DNA from 2 places in the Paenibacillus sp. CCS19 genome. Region 1 is predicted to be linked to the other one. Evidence: riboswitches for the same ligand, from Rfam matches in the RefSeq annotation. Region 1 holds a riboswitch; the other holds the start of a gene.
What was found. A riboswitch is a leader RNA that binds a small molecule or an ion and turns the genes downstream of it on or off. The one in region 1 is predicted to bind ZMP and ZTP.

Region 1 (4,215 bases):
AATATGCCTAATACTAGCTTGTCTGACGCTTCCATTTATTTTCTGAAAGTCCTTTCATAATCCTCAAAACGAATCTTTCTAATTTGCTTCCTATCAGATGATCGAACAATTATACCTTCGGATCGACCATTCGTATCAATGCCAACCTTTGTCTGTTCGAAGTTTTTAAGGTATTTAAAGGTATCCTCAATAGTCATTGGAAAACTCGCTCCATCAATCTCTGCTAATAGCGGGGCGCATCGAAGATCGTTTGCCTGAATAAATTTAGCTTTCTCATGTTCGTTGTAAAAAGGTTGATTGCCATGCTCGCGCCAAGAGGCGATCTTCTCTTCAGGTAAAGCTAGAAGCTTTTCCAGTTCATTCTCCGTCAAAGAGAATACGTCAAACACCCTGTACGATTGAATTTTGCTATCCGTGTAATTCTTTGCAGATTTGGTCTTACCGCCATAAGACTCTTGATAAACGACTGTTAATGCCCAATCTCCCTGGGGGAAATGATCTTCAACATACTTGTCTGCTATTGGTTTAAGGAATTCTGCTATATTGCCATATGGATTACCAACACGATCTCCCTTGGCATAGAGCAATTCTTCTCTGGAGCCAATCAAATAATCAATCTCATTAAGATCATTTCTAAAGAAGATCATCCTTGAATTCTCGCCATCCACTTTCTCATAAATATAGATTGTATCAGCGTCAGTTAACAATCCTCTCTCCTCAACTACATCTTCGATTAGTTTGCCTCGCTCACCCAACTTGTGGTAGGTAAGAATACTAGGATACTTCGTAATCGAGTTGATTTTTTTAAGATCCATTCCTGATCCTCCTCTACATTAAACTACCGTTCTCCGTTAGTCTGATAAAAGCCTCTTAGTTAAGATGAGCATCTAAATTCTTTATAAGTCGATCTTTTATAGAATGCGTACCGTCGACCGAAAATTCCTTGCCGGTGATCATTTCGAAGAGACGGATATAGCGATGCGACAGTTCGATGATAAGGTCATCCGGTGCGGCAGGCAGGATCTCATCTTTATAAGGGTCGCAATGCTCCCTGAACCAAAGCCGCAGGAATTCTTTGTCGATATTCTCCGGTTCCTTGCCTTCGGCTAACCTCGATTCATAGGTCTCTTTGATCCAGTAGCGGGAAGAATCGGGTGTATGTATCTCGTCGATGAGAAGAATTTCGCCTTTGTCATCAATTCCGAATTCATATTTGGTATCTACCAGAATTAATCCGTTCCTTGCTGCAATCTCTGTGCCCCTGGCAAAAAGCGAGAATGCGATTTTCCGCAAATACTCCAAGGTCTCTTTGTCGATTAAGCCTTCGTCAACGATTTGGGCAGCCGAAACCGATTCGTCATGTGCTGCTGATTTCTTTGATGGCGTCAGGATCGGTTCTTCGAACTTTTGATTTCTCTTCATTCCATCGGGTAGAATATTGCCGCATATGTCACGGATACCTTGTGAGTATTGGACCCATGCCGAGGTGTCTGTCGAACCCGTAAGATAGGCGCGCACTACAAATTCAACCGGAAACACCTTGCATTTTTTTCCTATTGTAACATTCGGGTCCGGGATACTAATAACGTGGTTACTTACTATATCGGAGGTATTTTCAAACCAAAAAGCGCTAAGCTTATTTAATACTTGGCCTTTAAACGGAATGTTGGCAAGAATCCTGTCAAATGCGCTTTGGCGGTCTGTGGTGATAAGGATTAGAGAGTCACCTAGATCATAGGTGTCGCGAACTTTATCTCTCCTGAACCCGGGTACATTCAGAAATGAGGTGTCTTCGAGACAGCTCTTAAGGTTCTTTTGAATCGTTTCTTTGGTTATCATGGAAGCCTCCTTGATCAATAATGAATTTGAGTCTTTGAGCTTCGATAACTAAAATAAAAAAAGCATCTGATCTAAGATCAAATACTTTGCCCAGGCGTACGGCTTATGAAATATGTGCTCCCCCGTAGTTACCCTACGTTACGCCAGTCACACATATTTTTAATACAAATCCATAGTACCAGACAATTCCATTAAAACCAATACAGTTTTTGTATATATTTAACATCGTGCTTATGTTACCAGGCGGCTCGCCCGTATATGCTACTTCTGTCGTTAAATTATCGTTTACAGTTAGCTTAAGATTTCGCCTGAACTGTTTTTTCAAATAATTTTCGATAATGAACTAATCCGAAGTCTCTTTCGAGTTCATTTATATTGCTCCAAAAGCTTTCTTCATTAAACCCTACAAAGTCCTCCATCATTGACAACGCAAGATTGTGAAAAGCATGAGCAATTCGAAATACACGATTGCAGTTATACATGTTGAATTCACCACTATTTTTAATATCCAGAAATGCTTGATAATTAAGGGCTAAATAAGCTTTCGTTTTGCTTTCCTTCAAAATCCATCACTCATTTCAATATAGATTTTCCTGTATTTATTCGACCTTCTATTCGCTCTCTGAATATCGTAAGTTCATTAGCGCAATCTGTCCGTTAGTTGAGAAAACGGCAGCCGATCGTTGACAGGCTGCCGTAATGTCTGGATTGAGCTATAGTATCCGTTTAGCGCAATAACCTAACTCTTCTTTATTGACGAGAAAAGAACTGTTTGTGGCTGCATTGGGACAGTAGCCCCGGTCCCTTTGGCTGATAGTCAAGCGGGAGGGGGTTCCCTTTTGGCGGGAATGCGAGGTCAAACTTCCGAGGAATGAGGTCTTCGTTCATTGTAAAGCTCTCCCCATTCTTTCATCAACAATATAATCGGGTTCAAGGTTTTTCCGAATTCGGTAAGCGAGTATTCTACCTTTGGTGGTACCTGATTGTACGTTTTGCGGGCTATGATTCCTTCACGTTCGAGTTCCCGCAGTTGCAAGGTAAGAATATGATGAGTGACCTGAGGGTAAATTTTGCGAAGCTCGCCGAACCGCTTCGTTCCGCTCATTAAATGATAAAGAATCACTCCCTTCCACTTTCCACCAATAACGTCAAACGTCGTTTCGACTGGACACTTTTTTTCAGAAGCATTTACCATCCCGTTACCCCTCCACATAGTATCATTTTTATTACTTAGTATTATTAATTTGCGTACTTTAAGTGTATTACTTACCTGAATGAAAAAGAGCTTCAAGAAGTTTATGACGAAATTATCTCTAAGGGAGGCAAGGCCCTCGCTGTTCAGACTGACGTTGCCGATCCTCGGCAGGTTGAAGCGCTTGTAAACAAGACTTTGGATACATTTGGAAGTCTGAATATGGCTTGGAACAACGCGGGTATTCTTGGTGCTTTCTCACCTGTACACGAGCTATCCTTTGAAGATTTCGATACTCTGATGTCGATCAATCTGCGTGGCGTGTTCGCCTGTCTAAAGTACGAGATTGCAGCAATGCTCGACCTTGGAATCCAGGGCTCGATCGTTAACACTTCTTCGTGGACGGCGCATGGGGCAATGCCGAGTACTTCAGGCTACGCCGCCTCCAAGGGAGCACTCGATGCAATGACGAGAACTGTTGCGTTGGAGGTTGGTCCTAGCAGCATTCGAGTTAACAATGTCAGTCCTGGAATGATTGCAACTCCGATGTCGCAGGAGGTTCTAAGCGACGAGGCTACGGCACGTCCCTTCGTCAAGCAAACGCCGTTACAGCGGGTGGGCCAATCCGAAGACGTGGCCGATGCTGTGGTCTGGCTTCTCTCCGATGACGCTCGTTTTGTTACTGGTCAGAGCATACTCGTAGATGGCGGTTATACTATTGGCGGATTACGTCCGTGACAGAACGAAGCAGTATTAAAGCCAAACGGCAGCCGAATGATTAATTCCCGGCTGCCATTTTGTCGATTTATATAAAGTGTAGCTGTTGTACAAGTAGTCGGCGGCTTTCATTTTATTGATTTTTCATTTTATCCAGCGTTTCCAGGTATAGGACTTGAAGAAATTTCTTGATATTGACTTTGCGCTTTTCCTGCGGGCATTTCTCGTCGATTTCTCGCATCTTGAGACGCACGTCTTCGAAGTCGAAATAGAGCGGCGCGTAATGCTCGAACTTCGGGTGGCTGTAATCCGTGAGCCCGATGCTCGCCAAGTTGGATAAAGCGGCGATGACGGTCCGTCGAACGCGCTGCTCGAGCGCCTTCCCTTCCTTCTCAATATCGCCGCCTTTCGGCTTGCTCGCCCGGGCTCCGATTTCGTATAACGCTTTAAGTGATGGAAAGCCACCG
Region 2 (4,215 bases), on a different contig from region 1:
TTCGTCTCCGTCGTCCACCAAGCGAGCTCGAGCAGACGTTTACGCTCCGACTTCGGTCCAACGCCGTCTTCCCAGTTGTAGCCGGACACGAAGTTGCCGCCTGGATAGCGAATGATTGGCACATTGAGTGCGCGAATAGCTTCGAGGGCATCCTGACGGAAGCCGTTGGCGTCAGCCGTTGGATGGCCTGGATCGTAGATGCCGCCATATACAGCGCGTCCTAAGTGTTCGATGAACGAACCGTATACGCGTGGGTCGACAGCTGCGACCGTGAAATTCTTATCAATAAGCATAGTGGATCGAATCGCCATTGATGAAACCCCCTAATGTAGAATTAAGTAATTATCAAATCCAGTAAACGTTGTCATTCTACTATATTCGTATCATAATAGGGATATCGAATACAATCTTAATGTTTAGGATTCACATAATACGAAATTCTACACAGGTGGTGAGCAGATGCAGCTGACAACGAGTTCGGATTCACTGCGCGTCTATGAAGCGTTAGCGAGCGAAGTCCGATTGCTAATCATTGATAAATTGTTTGAACGGGAACGGCATGTGAAGGAGCTGGCTGCCGAGCTTTACTTGAGCAGCGCCGTCGTCAGCGGTCATATTCGCAAGCTGGAGGAAGCCGGCATCGTCGGGAGCAAAATGAAACGGATTGAGGGGGGAACGTACAAGTACTGCTACGTGAAGGCGGAGTTTATGCAGATCAAGCTGTCGCCGGATGCGCCAGCATCGTTAAGCGTTCGAGAGCTGTCGATTCCGATCGGTCATTACACCGATTATGAAGCTATACCGACATGCGGAATCGCGACGGCGAACGCGATGATCGGCGAATATGATCAGCCGGTCTGCTTCATGGATCCGGAGCGGGTGAACGCGGGCATTCTATGGATGGCGAAGGGCTGGGTCGAGTACAAAATCCCGAATTACTTGTATAAGGACCAGCGTCTGCATGAGATCGAAATCTCGCTTGAGATCGGATCGGAAGCGCCGCGCGTCAATGAGCATTGGCCATCCGACATCCGATTTTACTTCAATGGCAAGCCGCTCGGCGTATGGACGAGCCCGGGCGATTTCGGGAAGACGAGAGGCCGGTTAACCCCGGAATGGTGGCAGTCGGATGTAAATCAATATGGACTGCTGAAGGTGCTTCGCATTAAAGAGTCAGGCACGTATGTGGACGGACTGAAGGTGTCCGATGTGGGATTGTCCGACATTGAGACGAGCGCAATGAACTGGACGTTCCGAATCGCTGCGGAAGACACCGGCCGAGGACGAGGCGGACTTACATTGTATGGCCGAAGCTTCGGCAACTACAATCAAGATATGATCGTTCGCAGCTACTATACGTAAGTGTCATGTAGAGATAAATAATAGCTTGCATCCTAATGAATAATCGGACTACAATAAAGTAAATAAATGGGATGTGCGACTGGCGTAAACGTGGAAAACCACGAGGGAGCACATCGTTAGCAAGCCGTACGCCTGGGCAAAGTACTTGGACAATATGTCGGAGTGCTTTTTTTATTTGCTGAAAGGAGTATATAACAATGGAGCTTGATCTTCGATATGGAATGAACCCCCATCAAAAGAAGGCAAAGTTATACGCGAACCCAGGCAAATTGCCGATTAAGGTGTTGAATGGTGAAGCGAGTTATATTAACTTACTAGATGCATTAAACGCATTCCAACTTGTTTGCGAGCTTAGAAGAAGTATAGGCAAGCCCGCGGCAGCCTCGTTTAAACATGTCAGTCCGGCAGGCGCAGCGGTATATTCCCCGTTATGCGAATCGCTGGTCCAATCTTATTTTGTGGAAGGGCTGGAATTGTCTCCTCTAGCTGTTGCTTATGCAAGAGCCAGAGGCGCGGACCGTATGTCGTCTTTTGGAGATTGTGCGGCTTTCAGCGACCCGGTTGATGTGACGGTAGCGGAATTACTTAAGAAAGAGGTTTCGGATCTTATCGTTGCACCGGGTTATGACAAGGATGCGCTTGCGCTGCTGCGAAAGAAAAAGAATGGGAATTACCTTATCATTGAGATAGATCCAGACTATAGGCCAGAGCGGATTGAAAGAAGATCTGTGTTCGGGATAACGCTTGAACAAGAACGAAATGATGTAGCGATTTCGGATCAACACCTTAAGAACATTGTAACAACGGAACAATGGATTCCTGACCATGCTAAGAGAGATTTGCTTGTCGCACTAATAACGCTCAAATATTCACAGTCCAACTCCGTTTGTTTGGCGAAAGACGGCCAAACCATTGGAATTGGTACGGGACAGCAATCAAGAATCCATTGTACGAGACTCGCAGCTGAGAAAGCGGATAATTGGTGGCTAAGACAACATCCGATTATACATGAGATGAGATTTCGTGCAGGAATATCGCGTGCTGAAATCAATAATGCGATTGATGGTTGGACGAATGAACATGGTTCAAATGCAGAAGAGATACGATGGAGACAATATTACCAGACAGTGCCAGAACGATTGAGCCAATCTGCCAAGCAGCAATGGCTTGCAGGTCTTAAGGAGGTTTCGTACGCTTCCGATGCCTTGCTGCCCTTCCGAGATAATGTTGACCGCGCTGCCCGGAGCGGAGTCAGATACCTGGTGCAGACCGGTAGTTCAACAAGAGATGAACAAGTGGTTGAAGCGGCCAATGAATATGGAATGGTGATGGCTTATTCAGGTGTTCGGTTGTTCCATCACTAGAATGATTAGCGGAAGCTGAGGGCCTGCATTTTCGGTCCGAAGCTGCCGCTTGTTTCTTTTACAGCCGCTAATGAACCATTTTCAACCGATCAACCAGATTCCGATTTTGCCTCCAATCAGCGAGTTTCTGCCCCGCAGCAACTGCCCTCGCCGTGTATCGTAACCCCTCGTTCATGCTTGTCCCCGGTCATTACCCTCCCAGCCTCTCGATAGCTCAATCCCAGTCGTACCAAGGGTTTCGGAATTCGGATAGCGCCTCAGAAAAGAGTCTATTGTGCCGCCTGCCCCCCTCTGTCGTATAGTGTGGTTATTCGATCCGAGAACGCCACAGAGAGAAGGGATGCGCATGGAACAAAGCACTACGGCAACGAGTTCCAAGACAACCAGCACGAATACGCCTCAAGTCGTTAAACGCCGGCCGGCAACGGGAATATGGAAAGATCATCAATTATACTTTCTGCTCCTCCTGCCGATTGCCTACTTTATTTTATTCAAATATGTGCCGATGTACGGCGCAGCGATCGCCTTTCAGGATTACAGCATTTTCAAAGGCGTATCGGGCAGCGAGTGGATCGGGTTCGAGAACTTCCGCGAGTTGTTCGCGATGAGTCAGTTCTATGAGGTGGTGCGAAACACGCTGCTGCTGAACCTGCTTGATCTCGTCTTCTCCTTCCCGGCTCCGATTATACTCGCGCTGCTGCTGAATGAACTGCGAGTGATGTGGTTTAAGAAAACAGCGCAGACGCTGCTGTATTTGCCGCATTTTATATCGTGGATCATTATCGGCGGTCTCGTGTATCAGATGTTCTCGAACAGCGGCGGCCTGGTGAACAACATGATCACCTCGCTGGGCTTCGATTCCGTTCCGTTCTTAACCGAGAAGAACCACTGGCTGCTCGTCTACTTAGGGACAGGCATCTGGCAGAGCGCCGGCTGGGGAACGATCATCTATCTGGCTGCGCTGACGGGCATCAACAAAGAGTTGTACGAGGCGTCGGAGGTGGACGGCGCAGGCCGATTGAAGAAAATGTGGCATATTACGCTGCCGGGCATTCGCTCCACGATCGTCGTCATGCTCATCATGCAGCTGGGCCATATTATGACGATCGGATTTGAACGTCCGTTCGTCATGGGCAACGATCTCGTCAAAGATTATTCCGAGGTTATCAGTACGTTCGTCTACAAAGCAGGTCTGCAATCCGCGCAATTCTCGCTCGCAACAGCGATGGGCTTATTCCAGGCGCTAGTTGGCTTAGTGTTCGTCGTCGCGTCCAATGCGATTGCGAAGAAGTTCGGGGAACAAGGCATATGGTAGGGGGCAAGGGGATGACCAACAATAAGGCGCTAACAAGAGTTCGGATGTCCGACATCGTTATTATGCTGATCGTAGGCGTGACGATGATCATCTGCCTCGTGCCGTTCCTTCACATTATTGCCGTATCGCTCAGCTCGAAGCAGGAGATTATGTCCGATCGGGTTACGATTTTCC

Region 2: it holds a riboswitch for ZMP and ZTP, as region 1 does, so the genes downstream of both, SBI19_RS12025 (phosphoribosylaminoimidazolecarboxamide formyltransferase) here and SBI19_RS00615 (phosphoribosylaminoimidazolesuccinocarboxamide synthase) in region 1, are expected to answer to the same signal.

What each region holds. Positions count from the first base shown of each region.
Region 1 is NZ_BTCK01000001.1:110,509-114,723, reverse strand. Features, by position in the region: gene SBI19_RS00620 (RNA ligase family protein) at 36-815, opposite strand; gene SBI19_RS00615 (phosphoribosylaminoimidazolesuccinocarboxamide synthase) at 871-1,839, opposite strand; ZMP/ZTP riboswitch at 1,921-2,000, opposite strand; gene SBI19_RS00610 (hypothetical protein) at 2,136-2,402, opposite strand; gene SBI19_RS00605 (winged helix-turn-helix transcriptional regulator) at 2,696-3,034, opposite strand; gene SBI19_RS00600 (SDR family NAD(P)-dependent oxidoreductase) at 3,101-3,769, shown strand; gene SBI19_RS00595 (response regulator) at 3,882-4,215, opposite strand, start outside.
Region 2 is NZ_BTCK01000014.1:47,120-51,334, reverse strand. Features, by position in the region: gene arfA (arabinosylfuranosidase ArfA) at 1-311, opposite strand, end outside; gene SBI19_RS12030 (ArsR/SmtB family transcription factor) at 460-1,362, shown strand; ZMP/ZTP riboswitch at 1,428-1,507, shown strand; gene SBI19_RS12025 (phosphoribosylaminoimidazolecarboxamide formyltransferase) at 1,560-2,726, shown strand; gene SBI19_RS12020 (ABC transporter permease) at 3,073-4,041, shown strand; gene SBI19_RS12015 (carbohydrate ABC transporter permease) at 4,053-4,215, shown strand, end outside.